DNA from 4 places in the Gordonia sp. CNJ-863 genome. Region 1 is predicted to be linked to each of the others. Evidence: predicted binding sites of a transcription regulator. Region 1 holds the regulator's gene; each other region holds the start of a gene.
The links. Region 1 encodes LexA, which represses DNA repair genes until DNA is damaged. Its sites were predicted from a motif close to CGAACANNTGTTCG; they were not measured.
Positions count from the first base shown of each region.

Region 2: BJF87_RS01395 (HNH endonuclease signature motif containing protein) is a predicted target of LexA. The motif match lies at 2,198-2,211, and genes of this name have one in related genera.
Region 3: BJF87_RS03080 (HNH endonuclease signature motif containing protein) is a predicted target of LexA. The motif match lies at 3,306-3,319, and genes of this name have one in related genera.
Region 4: BJF87_RS05270 (alpha-ketoglutarate-dependent dioxygenase AlkB) is a predicted target of LexA. The motif match lies at 3,445-3,458, and genes of this name have one in related genera.

Region 1 is NZ_MKKG01000022.1:335,479-340,930, forward strand. It holds gene hrpA (ATP-dependent RNA helicase HrpA) at 1-1,335, shown strand, start outside; gene nrdR (transcriptional regulator NrdR) at 1,309-1,776, opposite strand; gene BJF87_RS13415 (LysM peptidoglycan-binding domain-containing protein) at 1,876-2,412, opposite strand; gene lexA (transcriptional repressor LexA) at 2,650-3,357, shown strand; gene BJF87_RS13425 (putative PEP-binding protein) at 3,335-5,035, opposite strand; gene BJF87_RS13430 (DeoR/GlpR family DNA-binding transcription regulator) at 5,172-5,452, shown strand, end outside.
Region 2 is NZ_MKKG01000002.1:130,994-136,445, forward strand. It holds gene BJF87_RS01390 (crotonase/enoyl-CoA hydratase family protein) at 1-626, opposite strand, end outside; gene BJF87_RS01395 (HNH endonuclease signature motif containing protein) at 757-2,139, opposite strand; gene BJF87_RS01400 (IS256 family transposase) at 2,471-3,724, opposite strand; partial or broken gene BJF87_RS25635 (chromosome segregation protein SMC) at 4,166-5,452, shown strand, end outside.
Region 3 is NZ_MKKG01000005.1:86,589-92,040, forward strand. It holds gene BJF87_RS03060 (ATP synthase F0 subunit B) at 1-819, shown strand, start outside; gene BJF87_RS03065 (DUF177 domain-containing protein) at 862-1,545, shown strand; gene rnc (ribonuclease III) at 1,538-2,266, shown strand; gene mutM (bifunctional DNA-formamidopyrimidine glycosylase/DNA-(apurinic or apyrimidinic site) lyase) at 2,293-3,153, shown strand; gene BJF87_RS03080 (HNH endonuclease signature motif containing protein) at 3,377-4,771, shown strand; gene BJF87_RS03085 (OsmC family protein) at 4,875-5,333, shown strand; gene BJF87_RS03090 (acylphosphatase) at 5,338-5,452, shown strand, end outside.
Region 4 is NZ_MKKG01000009.1:94,331-99,782, forward strand. It holds gene BJF87_RS05260 (NAD(P)/FAD-dependent oxidoreductase) at 1-1,017, shown strand, start outside; gene BJF87_RS05265 (GMC oxidoreductase) at 1,014-2,735, shown strand; gene BJF87_RS05270 (alpha-ketoglutarate-dependent dioxygenase AlkB) at 2,793-3,422, opposite strand; gene BJF87_RS05275 (hypothetical protein) at 3,753-4,265, shown strand; gene BJF87_RS05280 (oxidoreductase) at 4,343-5,230, opposite strand; gene BJF87_RS05285 (adenylate/guanylate cyclase domain-containing protein) at 5,354-5,452, opposite strand, start outside.

The sequences.
Region 1 (5,452 bases):
ACCCGACTCGAACTCCGCTACCGGTTCGAGCCCGGCGCCCCCGATGACGGTGTCACCGTGATCATCCCGCGCGCACTGCTCCCCCACGTGCGCCCGGCGGGTTTCGACTGGTCGGTGCCCGGCATGCGGACGGAACTGGCCACCGCACTGGTGAAGTCGTTGCCGAAGCAGCTACGCAAGTCGATGTCGCCGGCACAGCGTTTCGCCGAACTGGCACTGGCCCGCCTCACCCCACGGAGCGAGCCGCTCACGGTCGGGCTCGCTCGCGAGCTCACCACGATCACGCAGATGACGGTCACCGCAGGCGATTTCGACGTCGACCGGATTCCGGCCCACCTACGGATGCATTTCGCGGTCGCCGACGACGCCGGGGAGATCACCGCGCGAGCCGATTCCATCGCCGAACTGCAGCGCGCGGCCACCCCGCCAGCGTCGAAGACGGTGAAGCGCACCCTGTATCGCGCCTGGACCGACGAGGGCATCGGCACTCTCGCCGCACAGCGGACCGTCGACATCGCCGGACAACGCCTCACCCGTTACCCGACCATCGACGCGATCACCGACGACGCCGGACGCACGCGCGGGGTGGTCGTGATCGACGCCGCGTCGGAGCAGACCCGTGATCGATTGCCGGCGAGAGGAATCGTCGCGCTCCTCGACCTGGCGATCCCGCCCCTGCACCGCCGCGTGGCCGGTTCCCTCGGGGCCGCGGGTCGACTCGCGCTGAGCCAGAGCCCCTACCCGGATCTCGATGCGTTGCTGGCCGACTGCACACGTCGCGCCATCCGCGATGTCGTGGCGGGCCTCGACGCCGGCACCCTGTCGGCGGTGCGCTCTCCCGAGACATTCCGCGTGCTCACCGAGAAGTTGCGTCCACGGATCACCGAGTCGGCACCGGACTACTTCTCTCTCGCCGTCGAATCCCTCGGTTGGGTGGCACCGGTCCGTGCCGCGATCGACCGACATGCCGGTTCACTCGCGGCCGATGACGTCGCCGAACAGCTGGACAATCTCGTCTTCGACGGATTCGTCGCCGCCACCGCACGACGACATCTGGAGAATGTGCCGCGCTACCTCGCGGCCGCCGAGGCCCGCCTGTCGGCGCTCCCTGCATCGGCGGCCCGGGATCAGGCCGGAGTAGCCGTCGTCGACCGGGTGACCGAGCGGTGGGCGCAACGACTGACTCAGGTGCCCGACCACCGGAAGGCGCACGTCAACGACGAGGCCCAGTGGCTCGTCGAGGAGCTGCGGGTGGGATTGTTCGCCGAACGGCTCGGCACCGCGTACCCGGTGTCGGAGAAGCGGGTCCTACGAACTCTTGACCGACTCGGCTGAGGCGGCTCGGAGGTCGTCGATCTCGCGCTGGAAGTCCTCGACGGAGTCGAACGAGCGATAGACCGACGCGAACCGCAGGTAGGCGACCTCGTCGAGGTCGCGCAGCGGCTTGAGGATCGCGAGACCGACCTCGTTGCTGGGGATCTCGGCCGATCCACTGGCACGTACGGTGTCCTCGACCTGCTGGGCGAGCTGCGCCAATGCGTCCTCGGCGACGTGGCGTCCCTGGCATGCGCGCCGGACGCCCCTCATCACCTTCTCGCGACTGAACGGTTCGGTGACGCCGTTGCGTTTGACCACCGCGAGCACCGCGCTCTCCACGGTCGAGAAGCGTCGCCCGCACTCCACGCAGGAGCGGCGGCGCCGGATGGCCTGCCCCTCATCAGCGACACGCGAGTCGATGACCTTGGTGTCGTCGTTCTTGCAGAAGGGGCAGCGCATCGTATCCTCACGCAGGTCACGGGACACTCTGGTGCAGCCGCGCCGCATGCCAGGCCGGTAGTCGGCCGGTCCCTGTGACATCGAGGATACCGCCCGTGCTCAGTGGTACCGGGGGGCGAGCAGCGGCTGACCGACGCGCAGCCCGCTCGACGGGAGGTCGTTCAGCTGGATGATCTCGTCGACGACCGCCTCACGCGGCATCTCGGGGGCGACGCGCGATGCGATGGTGCTCAGCGAGTCGCCCGACCGCACGTGTACGACCTCGGTGCCGACCGAAGAAGGTGTGACCGTCGCGGCGTAGTTCTGACCGACGACCGCGATGACCCACACGGCCAGAGCGAGCCCGACGCCGGCGAGAATTGCCGTCGCCGTGCGCCGACGCCGCCGGATGACGGCCGAGGGCGCGGTATGCGCAACACGCGAGACGGGTACGACCGGTGCACGACCCCGCATACCGACCGGCGAGGCGCACCGGGTGGAGGCGACCCGGCGGACCCGGACCGCCGACTCCGGCACCGGACGCCCGTCGACGGGCCGGCGGCCGTCGCCGCGGCGCATCGGGCGCGGACGCTCCAGGACGTCACCACGGACCGAATCGGTGGAGCGGTCGGGGTCGATGAGAGTGGCGGTGCGCATGATGCCCTCCGTGTTTCCGGTCGAACGCTTGTCCGTGCTCCGACTGCGTCGTCGGCGTTCGAACTGTTCGATTGTCGATCATCTGTTCGATGCACTGATGTTCGATTTGTAGCACGGCACTCCGACACTTGTCTCGCAACACGTCGAACAAATGTTTGATGCGGTCGGCATTCTCGGCTAGGGTCGTCGTCAGACAAGCGATCTACCAGCACGTTCGGAATCGAGAGGAACCCGATCATGAGCGATGACGGCGGTAAGCGCACCGGAGCGCGGGGCGCCGACGAGCCCGTCGCCCCGGCAGACATGGCGGCGGCCGAGGCCTCGCTGACGCCGCGGCAGCGCGGAGTTCTCGAGGTGATCCGCAGATCCGTGCGCGAGCGCGGTTACCCGCCGAGCATCCGCGAGATCGGTGACGAGGTGGGTCTCACGTCGACCTCCTCCGTCGCCCACCAACTGCGGACGCTCGAACGCAAGGGCCTCCTCAAGCGCGACGCGAATCGTCCGCGAGCGGTCAACATCGCACCGAGCGAGCCGCCGACGCCCACCTCACCGACCGGTGGTGCGCTACCCGAGCCCACCTTCGTGCCGGTGCTCGGCCGGATCGCCGCAGGCGGCCCGATCCTCGCGGAAGAAGCCGTCGAGGACGTCTTCCCGCTCCCCCGCGAGCTCGTCGGCGAGGGTTCGCTGTTCCTGCTGAAGGTCGTCGGTGAGTCGATGATCGACGCCGCGATCTGCGACGGCGACTGGGTGGTCGTCCGCCAGCAGAACGTGGCCGACAACGGCGACATCGTGGCCGCGATGATCGACGGCGAGGCCACGGTCAAGACCTTCAAACGCCAGAAGGGTCATGTCTGGCTGATGCCGCACAACGAGCTGTTCGACCCGATCCCGGGCGACGAGGCCGTGATCCTCGGCAAGGTCGTCACCGTGATGCGGCGTATCTGACCTCTTCGTTCTCGAGAACCGCGGCGGCAGCCTCGCGCGCCGCAGCCGGATCGGTGGTGGCGAGCGCGGCTGTCGCCGCGTTTTCGCAGGTCGACCGTGAGACGCCGCCGAGGCGGGCACCGACCGCGGCGGCCGCCACCGGAGCACTCGACAGCGAGGTGACACCCAACCCGACGAGCACACAGGCGAGGATCGGGTCCGCCGCGGCCTCGCCGCACACGCCCACCGGTTTCCCCTGATCCCGTCCGGCCCGCGCGACCGTCGCGATGAGGTGCAGGACCGCCGGCTGCCACGGATCGGTCAGCGATGCGAGATCGGCCGACATCCGGTCGGCGGCCATCGTGTACTGCGTGAGGTCGTTGGTGCCGATCGAGACGAAGTCGACCTCGGCCAGGATCGCCGGCGCGAGGATCGCGGCGGCGGGGACCTCGATCATCACCCCGGCGACCAGTCCGCGTTCCCGTACCTGAGCGGCGAAGGCGGCCGCCTCGGCCGGTGAGGCGATCATCGGCGCCATGACCCAGGGGCTCGTCTCGGAACCCTCCGCGGCGCGTGTGATCGCGTCGAGCTGATGGGCACGGATCTCGGGGTGTGCCAAGGCGATCCGGTCGCCGCGCACACCGAGCGCCGGGTTGGCCTCCTCGGGCTGGTGCACGAAGCGCAGCGGCTTGTCCGAGCCGGCGTCGAGCGTACGGATGACGACCCTGCGGCCGCCGAACGCGTCGAGCACCTCGCGATAGATGTCCGCCTGTTCCTCCACCGACGGCTCGTCGGCGCGTTCGAGGAAGGCCAGTTCGGTGCGGAACAGTCCGACGCCCTCCACCGGATGATCGGTGGCCGCACGGGCCGACGATCCGTCGGCGACGTTGGCCAGGATCGCCACCTCCACACCGTCGGCGGTGCGACCCGGGCCCGACCAGCCGGCGACCCGTGCGGCCTGACGCGTGTACTCGTCGACACGGGCCCGCGCGGCGGCGTTGTCGGGTTGCACGACGATCTCGCCTGTCGTGCCGTCCACGAGTATCACCGTGCCCGAGTCGATCCCGGCGAGACCGGGGACCGCGACGACACACGGGATGCCGAGCTGCCGGGCGATGATCGCGGTGTGGCTGGTGGGCCCGCCCAGGCGGGTAACCAGCGCGATGGTGGTGGCGGGATCGAGCCCCGCGGTGTCGGCGGGCGCGAGGTCGTCGGCGAGGAGGACCGAGGGCACGTCCGGCGTGGGCACGCCGGGCTCGGGGAGGCCCAGGAGTTCGGCGAGGACGCGGTCGCGGACGTCGTTGAGATCGGTGACGCGCTCGGCCATGAGCCCACCGAGCTTGGTGAACACGGCGGCGAACTGTTCAGTGGCGGCGACGGCGGCCGACGGCGCCGAGGCGCCCTTGGCGATCAGACCCGAGGCGGCACCGATCCAGCCGCGGTCCTCCGCGAGTCCGGCCGTTGCGGTGAGCACCTCGGCGGCGACGCCGGTGTTCTGCGATGCACGCTCACGTAGGCGCGCGGCGACCGCGGCCGCCGCGGCGGTGAACCGTTCGGCCTCGTCGGCGCGACGGTCCTCGGCGATCTCGACGCCTGCGCCCAGTGCCTCTGCGGAGTGGTCGGGTCGGCGTCCCGGCCAGAGTGCGGGCCCGAGAGCCACACCACCGACAACCGGCGTCCCCGTCAGAATCTGCGTCATGTGACCACGGTTACAAATTCTTCTTGACTTGTCAACATAAACAGGCGTAAACACAATTACTACAACACGCAAAGCCACATGTTCCCACATTGGACGGCCCGATCAGCGCCACGGGAACGATCAGAACGGAGCCGGTGTGTACGCCGAGGAGAGACAGCAGGCCATCGCCGAGGAGGTACGCGTCGCAGGACGCGCCTCGGTCGCCGAGCTCGCCGCGAAGTTCGACGTGACCAGTGAGACGGTCCGCCGCGACCTCGCGGTGCTCGAACGTGCCGGGCACCTGCAGCGAGTCCACGGCGGTGCCGTCCGCCCCGAGGTCCTGCGCGTGATCGGTGAACTCGGCATCGACGAGCGCGAGACGGAACAGACCGAGGAGAAGGCCGCGATCGGCCGTGCCGCGCTTCGTTTCCTCCCGCC
Region 2 (5,452 bases), on a different contig from region 1:
TCGGCGATGATCCGCTTGGTGACGGCGACGGCCAGCGGGCCGTTCTCGGTGATGCGCTCGGCCAGTCCGAGAGCACCGTCGAGCGCGCCCCCCTCGTCGGTGAGGATGTTGACGAATCCCCAGTTCGCAGCCTGCTCGGCGGTGAAGTTGTCGCCGGTGAGCGCCAGCTCGAGGGCCTTCTGGTACGGGATCTTCCTGGGCAGGCGCAGGAGTCCGCCGGCACCGGCGACAAGGCCGCGCTTGACTTCGGGGATGCCGAACTTCGCCGACTTCGACGCGACGACGAGGTCGGTGGCGAGAACCAGCTCGGTGCCGCCCGCAAGTGCGAACCCTTCCACGGCCGCGATGACCGGCTTGGCCGGCGGCTTCTGCGTGAAGCCGAGACCGCGCCCCTCGATGGCCACCGACTCACTGGCGGCGAAGGCCTTCAGATCCATGCCGGCGCAGAAGTTCCCGCCTGCACCAGTCAAGATGGCGACCGACAGCTCCGGGCTGTCGTCGAGCTCGTCCATCGCGTCGGCGAGCGACTGGCTCACCTCGTGATTGATCGCATTTCGTGCCTGCGGCCGATTGATCGTGATGACGAGGATGCGCCCCCGGCGCTCCACGAGAACTGCGTCGGACATATGTCGTGCGACCCCTCACCCAATTCGACAGTCGCTGCGCACGCGTCGGCCGCAGCTCAGTGGTGATCGTAACCATGGAACGACTGACAAATGGGCATAATGAACCAACTGAGTTAAACATGTCTTCTTCTCAGGCAGCCGCGGGGCTCGCCGCTTGGCATTCCCTCCACTCCCAGACGGCGTAGATCACCTCGGTCGCATACCCGAGATCGAGCTTGCCGCCACCCACCGGCACCGTCGCATCCGCCGCGATCTGTTCATCGGGTGACCACAGGCCCGGCGCCCGGGTTGGTGGACTCACCTCGATCACCGAACCACTCGGCATATGGAACGTAAACCGCTGCAGCCCATGGGCCTTGATAGAGAACTCACCTCTGTGCAGCGCCCGATGACACGACCCGCACAACAAAATCAGGTTGTCCAACTCGGTCTCGCCATCGTTGGACCAGAACACCACATGATGCGCGTGCAGATGCCTCGTACGCTCACACCCCGGCGTCTGACAACACCGATCCCGCAGGAACAGCGCCCGAATCATCGCCTTCGACGGGGTCCGCTGCTTACGCCCCAACCCCAACAACGCCCGCTTCCCCGGACGACCAGAAACCCTCCTGGACAACGCTTCTCGCAGCGACGCACCACAGGTCACCTCCTCGACCTCAGCCTCCGAGAGCGCCGGCCCATCATCGAGATGAGCGCGCTCCACCCCATCACCGACATGGACAAGGATCTCCGCACCCGGCGCCAACTCCGGCATCGCGATTCCCTCATGCACCGCATCGGCCATCGCCACCACCGCCGCAGCAATATTAGACGGCACCCGCCGCCACAGATCCCGACGATTCGCCGGCTTCACCTCCGAATCCGTCTCGCCGGATTCGGTTTCCAGCTCGTCCGGAGTGTTCCGCGGAACACTCGGCAGATCAGGATCGCCCATCGTGCGGGTGCGCTCATACTCCGCGCGCACCGTTCCCGCCAGAAACCGCGCCCCATCGAGTGGCGTCAATGTCATCGACACCGACAACGAACCGTCGATGTTCCACTTCCACCGAGCCCACGACTCCGCCGGCGGCGTCAGCTCTCCACCATCGCTGTAGCCCTGGTCGATCTGGCGCATTGCCCGCACCGCCTTCTCCAACTGCGACGCCGTGCACGACAACGCCAGGTTCACCAACTCCTGCTCCCGCAACGGCGTCGCCACCCGCGTCAGCGCCCGCACCTTCGAATACGTCAACCGCCCCTCACTGAAGTGCTGCCGGATCACCGGCAACTCCCGCAAGGCCTTGGCCACCCGCACCTGCTCATGCGCCGTCCGCTGCGCGATGCCCGCCTTCCACGACAACCAGTGCGCCAACGAATGAATCCCCGGCCCCCTCCACGACTGCCGCTCATCCAACTCCGCCACCAGGCCAAGAAACTCGGCGGTCAGAGCGGTGATCTGCGCGGCGTAACCGAGCACCCGAACCTCGAGCACCTCATCCGGCAGCGACTTCGGATCCGCACCGTCGAACATCGACGACACACCCTCGGCGCGTAACGCGGTAACAGACATCGAGCCCCCCCATCCAGTTCGAACAGATATACGAACAAGCTACCGGCGACCACCGACAATCCCGTCGGTCACGACTTCACAAGCGTTCCGCGGAACACTCACCTCGGTACGATGGGCTATCCCGGGACTCATCGATCGACTGGTCAAGCACCCCGGCTCCCATTCATCAACGGATGCATCGCGCAAAGTGGTGCGCGACGCACTACTCCGGTGCGATTAACTGAGCGTGACCTGCTGGGGCACGGTCAAGTCCCAGGTAGTGGTGTAACTCGTTTCTGATCCTTCGTCGCTTTCAGGCAGGCAGTTCGATCAGCGGGTCGGTAGTGGCCTCCGTTGTTGTGGTGGTGTCGGTGGTCAGGGTCAGTCGGCATCGGGTGAGGACCTCGAGGCCGAGGTATCGGCGGCCTTCGGCCCACTCGTCGGTCTGCTCGGCCAGGACCGCGCCGATGAGTCGGATGATGGCGTCACGGTTGGGGAAGATACCCACAACGTCAGTGCGGCGGCGAATTTCGCGGTTGAGTCGTTCGGTGGGGTTGTTGGACCAGATCTGTCGCCACACGTCATCGGGGAAGCCTGTGAAGGCCAACAGGTCCTCTCGAGCGTCACCGAGATGGTCAGCAACCTTGGGGAGTCTGCCTTCGGTGTATTCCAGGAGTCGGTCGAACTGCTCGTGCACGGCAGTGGCGGTGGGCTGGTCATAAACGCTGTGCAGCATCGCTTTGACCGCCGGCCACATGGACTTGGGGCACACCGCCATCAGGTTGGCCGCGTAGTGGGTACGGCACCGTTGCCACACGGCGCCGGGCAGGTTCGCCGCGATCGCCTCGACCAGTCCGGCGTGGGCATCAGAGGTCACCAGACGCACCCCGCCCAGCCCGCGGGCGACCAGATCGGCGAAGAAGGTGTTCCAGGAGGCTTTGGTTTCGCTGGTCGCTACTTGCATGCCCAACACCTCGCGGTGGCCATCGCCGTTGACACCGGTCGCCAGCAGGACAACGGCTTTGACGACCTGCTTGTTCTCGCGGACTTTGATCGTCAACGCATCGGCGGTGACGAAGGTGAACGGCCCGACCTCGTCGAGGCGACGATGGCGGAACGCTGTGACCTGTTCGTCGAGGTCGGTGGCCATGCGTGAGACCTGTGACTTCGACAGCGAGTCGATGCCGAGAGTTTTGACCAGCTTGTCCATCCGGCGGGTCGAGACTCCAGCGAGGTAGCAGTCGGCCACGACGGTGATCAGTGCTGACTCGGCCCGCTTGCGGCGTTCGAGGAGCCACTCGGGAAAGTAGCTGCCCGAACGTAGCTTGGGAATGGCGACGTCGACGGTGCCGACGCGGGTATCCAGTGGCCGGTGGCGGTAGCCGTTGCGGCGGTTGGTGCGCTCTGGTGTGCGTTGGTTCCATTCGGCTCCGCAGACCGCGTCGGCATCGGCCGACAGCAGCGCGTTGATCATGGTTTGCAGCAGCTCACGCATCAGATCTGGTGACGCCTCGGCCAGGGCTTGGCCAAGAAGGCCTGCAGGGTCGACAATGTGGGGTGCGGTCATCGCGATGACTCCTCGAGGATTCTGTGGAAGGTTGACTCGAAGGATCACGCGGTGGCCGCTCTGCATCCGTTAACGACACGACGTCGATAACGAACTCGGCCACCGAGTTACACCACTCTATGGGGCACTACTTGGGGCACCGCTGTTTCACCTCCACGGAGACAGCGTCCGATCGCATGCCACGCGTGCCGCGTCGGCAGGGCCAGTCGCAACAAAGGAAGCGAACGCAGCGAATGAACGAAGGCGTCATGACGTACATCAAGTTGCATCATCAATGCGACGGAACCGGGCCGCCTGGCGGCAACTCGATGCCTGCGCTGCAGCCTGTATGGCTGGTCCCTCCGGCGGCATCCGAACGGCGCTAACATCGTCGCCTGACGTACTAGTCTCAGCCAACGAGGCCGGACCGGAAGTTGCGCAATAGTCGAGAGGACAAGAGTTTTGGCAGAATCCGCAGTCAAGGAACCCCGAGGCACCGGGTGGCGTATCTGGGACTTACACGTTCATACGCCAGCCTCAATTGTCCAAGGCTACGGTGGAGATACCGACGAAGCGTGGGCGCGGTTCATTGACGACCTGGAAGAACTCCCTGAAGATGTCAGCGTTATCGGCATCAATGACTACTGGTTCCTCGACGGATACAAGCGAATTATCGCAGAACGCAACAACGGGCGGCTTCAGAATCTTGACGCCGTATTCCCTGTAGTGGAAATGCGACTCGACCAATTCGGCGGAACTGAAGGAAATCTCTCGAGAGTCAATCTTCACGTAATCTTCGATCCCGCGATCGAAGTGGAAGTAATCGAAGCTCAATTTCTAAACGCCCTAAATTCACAGGCCCGGCTATCCCCAAGTTATCAACAACTCGGCTGGAAAGGCGTGATAACAAGAGATTCTCTTGCCGATTTCGGGCAACGAATCAAGCAATCAGTACCACAAGATCGCATCAACCAGTATGGGACGGACCTCGAAGAGGGATTCAACAACCTCAATGTGTCTTTGGCTGCGGTACAGAGCATTCTTTCCGGCCCGTATTTCCAAGGCAAGGCACTATTGGGAATCGGCAAAACCGAGTGGGCCGGTATAAAGTGGACAGACCAGTCGATTGCCGCGAAGAAAACTGTCATCAACAGTGCGGACTTGGTATTCACTGCATTTTCCGACGTTACCCGATGGACGAAGGATGTAAGTTTACTCCGCGACAACAACGTGACACATAAGTTGCTCGATTGCAGCGATGCTCACCACTTCTCCAATTCGAGCCAGGATATGCGCTTGGGAAAGTGCCAGACCTGGATGAACACTTCACCAACTTTCGCGGGATTGACCTATGCTCTAAGAGAATTCGATCGTCGTGTCTTCGTTGGACTGGAGCCGCCGGCGCTCGCACGGGTACGAAAGAACCCCGAGCGGTTCATTTCATCAGTAACAGTAGGATCCAATAAACAGAATTATAACTTGTTTGACTACTCAATCCCCCTAAACGCAGGGTTCGTAGCCGTCGTTGGCAACAAAGGCCAGGGAAAGTCCGCGCTCTTAGACTGCATCGCACTCGCAGGAAATTCATCACGAAATAAAGAGTTCGCATTCCTTAACACATCCCGGTTTCTACGAACACCAAGCGCGAAGATTGCCGAAGAATATTCCTCTGAACTCGAATGGGCGAATGCTGCAGTACGACGAGTCAAGCTCACCGATGAGCACGATCGGTCCGCTCCAGTCTATGTC
Region 3 (5,452 bases), on a different contig from region 1:
CTCGTGGCGATTGTCGAGGAGGCGCGGAGTGTGCCGATGACCGCGGGCTGTGTCGTGCCGCGCGGTGACGTGCTCGAACTCCTCGACGACATCAAGGACTCCATCCCGGGCGAACTCGACGACGCGCAGGACGTCCTCGATCAGCGCGACACCCTCATCGGCGATGCGCGCGAGCACGCCGAGACGACGGTGGCCAAGGCCGACTCCGAGTCCGAGGCCGTGCTGGCGCACGCCCGCGCCGAGGCCGACCGCATCCTGTCCGAGGCCAAGGCGCAGGCCGACCGCATGGTCGACGAGGCGAGCTCGCACTCGCACTCGCTCGTCGAGGACGCCACCGAGGAGGCGCGCCGGCTGCAGACCAGTGCCGCCCGCGAGTTCGAGGCCGTCACCGGTCGCGCCCGCGCCGAGGCGCAGCGCACCGTCGATGCGGCGAACAACACCTACGACAAGTCGGTGGCGGACGGCATCGCCGAGCAGCAGCGCCTGGTGTCGGAGACCGAGGTCGTCGGTGCGGCCAAGTCCGAGGCCGAACGCATCATCGACGCGGCCCACGCGGAGGCGGATCGCCTGCGCGGCGACTGCGACGTGTACGTGGACGAGAAGCTGGCCCAGTTCGAGGAGATCCTCACCGGCACACTGCGTTCGGTGAACCGTGGACGTCACCAGCTGCGCACCGGTGCGGGCATGCACGACTACGTCGAATACCCGCGTAGCGTCGATGAGCCGGCTCGCGACTCCCGTGGCGACAACTCGCGGTCGCGTGAGACCTCGACCCGGAATTCCTACGACCGCGACCAGGGATCCCCGCTGGCGGTGTGACCCGCCGGGTGACCGGTCACGCACACGCCGTGGCGTCAGTCGATGATTCGTGATCGCGGGCGTATGGTGCAGTTTGTGTCTGATCATGCTGTGACATCAGAAACGTCGCACGGACCCGATTCCACGCCGCGGCGCGATCCCTTCGTCCTCGACGTACGGTCGCTGGGTCGTCGCCCGGGAACCATGTCCGAGGTGCACAAGACGGTGACGACGCCCGACAAGCTCGGCGTCGAGATGATCGGCATTCCCGCCGGCTCGGACGTCGACCTCGATCTCCGGCTCGAATCGGTGAGCGAGGGAATCCTGGTGACCGGCACCGCGTGCGGTGAGACGGAGGGGCAGTGCTCGCGCTGCCTCGAGCCGATCGACGGCACGGTGACGGTGTTCCTCACCGAACTGTTCGCCTACCCGGACAGTGTGACGGAGCAGACCACCGAGGAAGACGACGTGCACCGCATCGTCGACGACCGCATCGATCTCGAGCAGTCGATCATCGACGCCGTCGCTCTGGAACTGCCGATGTCGCCGCTGTGTTCGGAGGACTGCCCCGGGCTCTGCCAGGTGTGCGGCATCCGGCTGGCGGTGGCCGAGCCGGGGCACGCGCACGAGCTGATCGATCCCCGCTGGGCCGGTCTCGCGAACAAGTTCTCGGAGTTGTCCGACGAGAAGCCCGGCGACGAGACGTCCGCAGGCGAGAACCCGGACGATCAGGAACGTCGTGACTGACGCCACCCGCGAGGACGGTCGTCGTGCCGCATTGCTCGCCGCTCTCGACACCGACATCCCCGAAGACCTTCTGACGCTGGCGCTCACGCACCGTTCGTATGCGTACGAACACGGCGGTCTGCCGACCAACGAGCGTCTGGAGTTCCTCGGTGACTCCGTTCTCGGCGTGGTGATCACCGAACGTCTGTACCTGCATTTCCCCGACCGTCCCGAGGGTGAACTCGCGAAGATCCGTGCGAGCGTGGTCAACATGCACGCGCTCGCCGACGTGGCACGCGGTCTCGGCGACGAGGGTGGCCTGGGCAAGTACCTGTATCTCGGTCGTGGCGAGGAGATGACGGGCGGTCGAGACAAGGACTCGATCCTCGCCGACGGTCTCGAATCCCTGTTCGGCGCGGTGTTTCTCAGCCACGGCCTGGAGACCTCGCAGCGGATCATCCTGCGCCTCTTCGACGAACGCATCGAGAAGGCCGGACAGCTCGGCGCCGGTCTGGACTGGAAGACCTCGCTGCAGGAGCTGAGCTCCGAACGCGGCTATGGCCCACCGCAGTACCAGATCTCGTCCACCGGCCCGGATCACAACAAAGAGTTCACCGCGATCGCGATGATCGCGGGGGAGAACCTCGGCGAGGGCGTCGGACGGACCAAGAAAGAGGCCGAGCAGCAGGCGGCGGCCCACGCGTGGAAGGCGCTCACCGAACGCGCCGAAGCGTCGTCGTGACAACAGCGTCGTGACAACAACTCTTCATGCCTGAACTACCCGAGGTCGAGACCGTCCGCATGGGTCTCGAGAAGCATCTGACCGGACGGACCGTGACCGCGGTCGAGGTGCTGCATCCGCGTGCCGCCCGCCGCCACGTCGGCGGCGAGCCCGACCTGATCGGTCGCCTCGCGGGCAAACACGTTACCGGAGTGCGGCGTCGCGGCAAGTACATGTGGATCGACGTCGCCGACGACACCGACCGTGCCGCCCTCGTCGTGCATCTCGGCATGAGCGGGCAGATGCTCATCGCCCGCGACGGGGCGCCCGACCACACCCATCTCCGCATCCGCGCACACCTCGACGACGACAACGAACTGCGGTTCGTCGATCAGCGGACCTTCGGAGGTTGGCATCTCGACGACTATGTGGATGACATCCCGGTGTCGGTGGCGCACATCGCTCCCGACCCGTTCGACCCGGCTTTCGACGCGGCGGCCGTCGTGAACCGTATGCGCGCCAAGCACTCCGAGATCAAGCGGGTCCTGCTCGACCAGACCGTCATCTCCGGCGTCGGCAACATCTACGCCGACGAGGCGCTGTGGCGCGCGCGGCTGCACGGTGCACGCATCGCCGAGACGATCTCGCGCAAGAAGCTGCTTGAACTGATCGACGCGGCCACCGCGGTGATGACCGAGGCGGTGGAGGTCGGGGGCACGTCCTTCGACGCGTTGTACGTGAACGTGAACGGTCAGTCGGGGTACTTCGAACGCTCGCTCAACGCCTATGGGCGCGAAGGGCAACCGTGCCGGCGGTGTGGTGCGATCATGCGGCGGGAATCTTTCATGAACCGCAGCTCTTACTTTTGCCCGAAGTGCCAGACTGCTCCACGGCGTCGCACACGTTGAGTCCGTAGTGCTCCCTGCGCTTACGTGCGGAGCGTGACCGCGGCGAAGCCGCTGTGCAGGCATCGACGAGTCCGGTGAAGGCTACGAGCGTTCCGCGGAACGCTCGAAGAGCCTTGGCCAGCTGTTTTGTCGGTGGGCGCCGCTAAGTTGTTCGTATATCCGTTCGAACAGCTGGGGGCTTGGGGTGTCTGTTTCGGTGCTGCACGGTGAGAATGTGTCGTCGATGTTCGATGGCGCGGATCCGGCGTCCTTGTCCGATGACGTGTTGGAAAGCAGAGTGCTGGCTTATGCCGCGCAGATCACCGCGCTCCCGGCCGAGTTCTTGTCTCTGGTGGCGGAATTGGATGAGCGGGAGTCGTGGCGGGGGCCGGGTGTGCATTCGCTCGCGCACTGGCTCTCGTGGAAGGCGGGTGTCTCTCAACGCACAGCGCAGGAGCAGGTACGGGTGGCGAAGGCTCTGACGGAGTTGCCGTTGATTCGGCAGGCGTTCGGTGCGGGGCGGTTGTCGTATTCGAAGGTGCGGGCGTTGACGCGGGTCGCGACCGCGTTGCGGGAGAAGGAACTGGTGAATCTGGCGTTGTCGTGTACGGCGTCGCAACTGGAGCGGGCGGTCCGTGCGATAGGACAGATCGACCGGGATCGTGGCATCGAGTCGGAGAATCGCCCACCGGTGGAGTCGACAGGCCGGTGGAAGTGGAATGCGGATGGCTCCTTGTCTGTGTCGCTGACGCTGTCTCCGCTAGACGGTGCCCGGCTTCTTGCCGGTGCGGTCCGGGCAGAGTACGAACGCACCCGGACCTGCGACGATGCGGATCTGTCCGCGGTGTCGAGCGTTCCGCGGAACGCTGCAAGCGAGTTGGAAACCGTGGATGGGGAACCGGACTCCGAGGTCAAACCGGCGAATCGTCGGGACCTGTGGCGAAATGTGCCGTCGAATCTGGCGCCGGCGTTGGTGGCCATGGCAGACATGGTGCACGAGGGGATCGCGATGCCTGATCTCGCACCGGGAGCCGAGATCCTGATACATACCGACGAGGGTGGGCAGCAGGCACACCTTGATGACGGGCCGGCACTGTCGGAGGCTGAGTTGGACGAGGCGCACTGCGGTGCTGCGGTTCGGAAGGCGTTGTCCAGCAGGGTTTCCGGAGCGCCGGGGAAGTTGGCGTTGCTGGGGTTGGGGCGTAAGTCGCGGACGCCGAACAAGGCACTCGTCAGGGCGTTGTTCGTGAGAGACCGGTGCTGTCAGATGCCCGGCTGTGAACGCACACGGCATCTGCACGCCCATCACGTGGTGTTCTGGTCGGCCGGTGGGGAGACCGAGTTGGACAATCTGATCTTGTTGTGTGGAAGCTGTCACCGTGCGTTGCATCGGGGTGAGTTCAGTATCACCGGGCGTGGGTCGCAACGGTTTTCGTTCCACCGGCCGGGCGGTTCGGTGATCGACGTGAGTCCCGCGAGACACGTGCCGGGGCAATGGTCGCCTGATGCGCGGGTGGCTGCGGATTCGACGGTGCCCGTGGGCGGCGGCAAGCTCGACCTCGGGTATGCGACCGAGTTGATCTACGCGGTGTGGGAATGGAAAGAACGCAACGCAAGCCGAGAGGCGGCAGCTGCCTGACGACGTCGGGCACGACCGGTTCGGGAATTCGTCCTGATCCACGGCTCTTACTATGGTCAGCGGTGTCAGCGCCGCCCCGCCGCCTGAGAGGACTCATCCCAGCATGACGATCGAACAGAACACCGCCGCCCCGGCCGCGACCGCGGAGCCCGCGCACACCGACCTCTGGGTCGAGCGCACCGGGACCCGGCTCTACACGGGGCGCAGTTCACGGGGTGCCGAGGTGAAAATCGGTTCGCAGGACGTCGACGGGGTCTTCACCCCGGGCGAACTGCTCAAGATCGCGCTCGCGGCGTGCACCGGCATGTCGTCGGACCGTCCGCTTTCGCGCCGCCTCGGCGACGACTACGACGCGACGATCCGCGTCAGCGGTGACGCCGACCGTGAGAACGAGGTGTACCCGCGGATCTCCGAGATCCTCGAGGTCGACCTCTCCGAACTCGACCCCGATGCCGCGCAGCGCCTGCTCGTCGTCGTCGAGCGCGCCATCGACGCGGTGTGCACGGTCGGCCGCACCATCAAGGCCGGCGCCGAGGTCGACCTGAAGATCGAGACGGACTGACACCATGACGACCGACCGGGTCCGACTGTCGGCGTTCGTGCACGGCCACGTCCAGGGTGTGGGCTTCCGATGGTGGACGCGGTCGCGGGCCCTAGAACTCGGTCTGGTCGGCTACGCGT
Region 4 (5,452 bases), on a different contig from region 1:
AAGGTCGCCATCGTCGGCACCGGGGCGTCGGCGATCCAGATCGTGCCCGAGATCGTCGACACCGTCGAACATCTCACCGTCTTCCAGCGCACCCCCGCCTGGGTGGTGCCACGCCTCGACCGCAACATCGGCCCGATGGAACGCGCCCTCTACAAGCGCGTCCCCGGCGTCCACCGCCTGGTCCGCAAGATGGTGTGGGCCTACCGCGAGGCCTACGTGCTGATGATGGCACGCAACCCCAAGCTGCTGCCGATCGCGAAAACCCTTGCCCTGGCGCAGCTGCGGGTCCAGGTCCGCGACCGCGCCCTGCGCAAGCGTCTCACCCCCGAGTACACGATCGGCTGCAAGCGGATGCTGTTGACCAACAAGTGGTTCCCCGCCCTGCAGCGCGACAACGCCACCGTGACCGGCGCCATCACCCGCCTCACCGCGAACGGCGCCGTCGACGATCAGGGTCGTGAGCACGAGGTCGACACCGTCGTCTTCGCCACCGGGTTCACCCCCACCCAGCCGCCCATCGCGAAGGCCGTCACCGGTCGCGACGGACGTACCCTGGCCGAGGCCTGGCAGGGATCGCCGCGCGCCTACCGCGGTGTCGAGGTCCACGGCTTCCCGAATCTGTTCTTCCTGTACGGCCCCAACACCAACCTGGGCCACAGCTCGATCGTGCTGATGCTCGAGCCGCAGGCGTACTACATGTCGAAGACGATCGCCGAGGTCATCGGCTCCGGACACTCGACGTTCGAGGTCACCCAGGCCGCCCAGGACGCCTACAACGCCGACCTCGACCCCGAACTGGAACGCACCGTGTGGAATTCGGGCGGCTGCTCGAGCTGGTACCTCGACTCCACCGGCCGCAACTCGGTGATGTGGCCCAAGTTCACCAGCGACTTCCGCCGCCAGATGGCGTCCTTCGTGGCCGCCGACCACCGCTTCGACGACGCCATCCCGGCCGTCGCCGACACCGTCGAGACCACCGCCACCGACACCGATCCCGAAAGGACCCTCGCCCAGTGACCAGGACCGCGCGCACTGACGCCGACCACTACGACGCCATCGTCATCGGTTCCGGTTTCGGCGGCTCGGTGGCCGCCCTCCGGTTGACCGAGAAGGGATACCGAGTCGCGGTCGTCGAGTCGGGCCGTCGTTTCACCGACGCCGACCTGCCCAAGACCAGTTGGCGCCTCAAGGATTACGTGTGGGCGCCGGCGCTGGGCATGTTCGGTGTGCAGCGCATGCACCTGCTGCGCGACGTGCTGGTCATGGCCGGCGCGGGTGTCGGCGGCGGGTCGCTCAACTACGCGAACACGCTCTACCGGCCGCTCCCCGCATTCTTCGACGACCCGCACTGGGGTCGGATCACCGACTGGGCCGCCGAACTCGACCCCTACTACGACCAGGCATCGCGCATGCTCGGCGTGACCACCTACCCGAAGGTCACCCCCGCCGACCGCGTCATGCGTAAGGTCGCCGAGGACATGGGCGCCGGCGACACCTTCGTCCACACCCCCGTCGGGGTCTTCTTCGGCGAGCCGGGCAAGACCGTCGAAGACCCGTTCTTCGGCGGTGCCGGTCCCGCCCGCACCGGTTGTACCGACTGCGGCGCGTGCATGACCGGCTGCCCGGTCGGCGCGAAGAACACGCTGGTCAAGAACTATCTGTATCTCGCCGAACAGGCCGGTGCGACCGTCATCCCGATGACGACCGTCGACACCGTCCGCCCGCTGTCGGAGGGTGGGTACACGGTCGGATCGCATCGAACCGGTCGACGCTGGTCGCGTCGAGGACGCCGTTCGTTCACCGCCGATCACGTGGTGTTCGCGGCCGGCACGTACGGCACCAACAAGTTGCTGCTGGACATGCAGCAGAGCGGCAACCTGCCCGGCCTCTCGTCGCGCCTGGGCAAGGTGGTGCGCACCAACTCCGAGGCCGTCCTGGCCGCGACGGCCACCGACCTGAAGGTCGACTACACCGAGGGTGTGGCGATCACGTCGTCGTTCCACCCGAACGAGCACACCCATATCGAGCCGGTGCGATACGGCAAGGGCAGCAACCTGATCGGTCTGTTGCAGGCGATGCTCATCGACGGTGACAGTCGCCTGCCCCGACCGCTGGCGGCGATCGTGGAGATGATCCGGCACCCGCTGGTCACCCTGCGCGGGCTCTCGGTTCGACGCTGGTCGGAACGGACGATCATCGCCCTGGTGATGCAGACCGCCGACAACTCCCTCGAACTGTTCGCCCGTCGGGGCCGTTTCGGTCCGATGCTGCGCAGTAGGCAGGGTGCCGGCGATCCCCCGCCGACCTGGATCCCGGTCGGCCACGACGCCGTCCGCAAGATGGCCGACGAGATCGGCGGCGACGCCGGCGGTTCCATCGTCGACTGGTTGAACATCCCGATGACCGCACACTTCCTGGGCGGTTGCTCGATCGGCCGGTCCGCCGCGGACGGCGTCGTCGACCCGTATCACCGCGTGTTCAACCACCCCGGCCTGCACATCGTCGACGGTTCGACGGTGTCGGCGAACCTGGGCGTGAACCCGTCGCTGACGATCACCGCTCAGGCCGAACGCGCACTCGCGATGTGGCCGAATGCCGGTGAAGCCGACCCCCGTCCGGAGCTCGGTGCGTCGTACCAGCCGATCGCCCCGGTGCCACCGGTCCACCCGACGGTGCCCGAATACGCACCCGCCGCGCTGAGATTGCCGATCACGCCGATCTCCAACGCCGGCTGAGGTTCTCGTAGAAGTTGTGGGCGTATGACGTCCACAACTTCTACAAAGCCCAGTAAGTCACCACACCCCCGGCGGCCGCAGCTGGATGCTGATCCGGGCGCCGACGCCGCGCACCTTGGGAACCGCGTGTTCCCAGGTGCGTTGGCAGCTGCCACCCATGACGAGCAGGTCACCGGTCGACAGGGTGAACTTCAACGACTTCCCGCCGCCACGCGGCCGCAGCATCAGCGGTCGTGGGGCGCCGAGGGAGATGATCGCGACCATCGTGTCGTGCGTCGACGCCCGCCCGATGCGGTCCCCGTGCCATGCCACTGAATCGTTGCCGTCGCGGTAGAGGCTGATCCCGGCGGTCGCGAATCCTTCGGGCAACTCCTCGCGGTAATGCCGCGACAGCGATGACCGCATCTTGGTGATCAGCGCATCCGGAAACGGGTCGTCCTTCTGGTAGATCGACACGAGCCGCGGGACGTCGACGACGCGGTCGTACATCTGACGCCGCTCGGCCCGCCACGGGACGTCGCGTCGAAGCCGATCGAAGAGTTCGTCCGGCCCGCTGATCCAGCCTGGGCACAGGTCCACCCACGCGCCGTCGGTGAGCGGACGCCGCGTCGTCGAGGTCGACAGGTCCGACAGCGCCGGCTCCGCGGCCATCTCGGCGAACAACGATCCCTGGATGCCTATGGACATACACCCCACCGTACACCCGGATCGAACGCCTGTTCGACGGACGGCATGTCCGTGCCGTTCGCGCCCACCCTTCGAACGTGAGCGGAAACGGATCGAGAGAGCGGGTAAGGACCTACGGGACCCCCGTCCGCGCACGAGGCGTCCCTCACATTTTCGAGTAATGCTCGGACCATCGTCGACGCAGCTCAAGCAGCCCCTGGCCCGACGCGGCAGTGACGAAGCGCACATTCGGCTCACCACGAAAGGGCCGCGATGTGAGGTGGCCCACAGCACGGTCGCCGGGTCGATGCTTTAATCAATTCGTTATAAATCGTTACAAGGGGGAACTCGATGAAGCGCACCGGTATCGCCGGTCTGTTTGCTGCCGCCGCCATGCTGATCCCGATCGCGCCGGCGACCGCCGATCCGGTCGGCGATCTGTTCGGTAGCGCCAGCGGCAGCCTCGACTCCGGAAGTTCCGCGTTCGGGTCGTCGGGCGACAAGGTCACCCACTACGGCAAGCTCGGCCGCGCGGGCGCACGCAACGGCGTGAAGTCCATCAACGTCTGGGTCTACAACCCGAAGGGCGCCCGGGAGATCACTCCGGGAACCTTCGGCAAGAACTCGCGACTCGGCGTGCGCTGGAACTCCATCATCGACGCCGGCCCCATCGTCGACGGCAACGAGTGCCGCATGGAGGTCCGCCTCGCCGGACCGAAGGTGCCCAAGGAAGCCGCGCTGTACAAGACGCAGGACTGCACCGCGGTGAAGTCCTACTTCTTCAAGGGCGGCGGCAACTTCACCATCCGCGTCACCGACCTGGTCTCCGGCGCGTCGAACAGCATCGCGTTCTCGGTCCAGTAGTCACGCGAACCGCAGACACGAAGTGCGGGATGGATGCCGGTTTCCGGCACTCATCCCGCACTTTCGTCGTCAGGCGGTCAGCTCCCTGACACGTCGAACTTCTCCCCGGTCAGCTTCTCCGACTCCGCCCAGAGCGCCGCACGGAAGTCGGCGTCGTCGGCCGCCTTCTTGTACTTGTTCCGTCCGGGCGCGCCGTGCAGCCCGAAGAATTTCGTCGGTCCGTAGTAGGTGCCGGACGGCAGACCCGACATCGTCGCGGCGTACAGCTGCGGCAGGGCTCCGTCGGCGGCCGGCTGCGCGATGGGCAGCTTGTTCGACAGCTTCGCCAGGACATCCATGAAGTTCTCGCTCCGACCCTGCAATTCCGTTGCGGCATAACCGGGGTGGGCGATGAACGACTGCTTCGACGACCCGGCCTCCGCCAACCGCTTGGCGAGTTCGAGGCCGAACATGAGGTTGGCCATCTTGGAGTCCCCGTAGGCCTGCCAGCGGCGATAGCGGCGCTTCTCCCAGTTGAGGTCGTCGAGCGCGATGTTCCCGATCTGGTGCACGCCCGACGACACGGTGACGACGCGGTCGGTGATCTTCGGCAGCAGCAACGCGGTGAGCGCGAAGTGGCCGAGATGGTTGGTGCCGATCTGCATCTCGAAGCCGTCGGCGGTGCGTCGCAGCGGTACGGCCATCAGTCCGGCGTTGTTGATGAGGACGTCGGCGCCGGTGAAACTCGACGCGAACGAGCGAACCGACGCGAGATCCGCGAGGTCGAGTTGGGCAACGGTCGCGTTGGGTCCCAGTTTCGACGCCACGGCGTCGGCCTTGGCGGTGTTGCGGCACGCCAGGATGACGTTGGCGCCGGCACCGACGAGCGCTTTCGCCGTCTCGGCACCGAGGCCGCTGTTCGCGCCGGTCACCACGAAGGTGCGACCCGTCTGATCCGGAATGTTCGCTGACGTCCAACCGTTCATCGCAGCCCCCAGGGATGGTGTGTCGGTCCGACGTCCTCGCCGCGACCCTGCGGCCCACGCTATTGACGACCCCGGACGGCGTCAACGATTCGTCTCGGGCAGCCGACTTCGGTGGCGCGGTCCTCAGCCGCCGAAGAACGTCGTGAGCCGCAGCGGGCTGGCGCCGACGATGCGTCGGGCCGGGCGTAGCAGTTCGGCGATCAGGTTGCGCGACGACCCGAG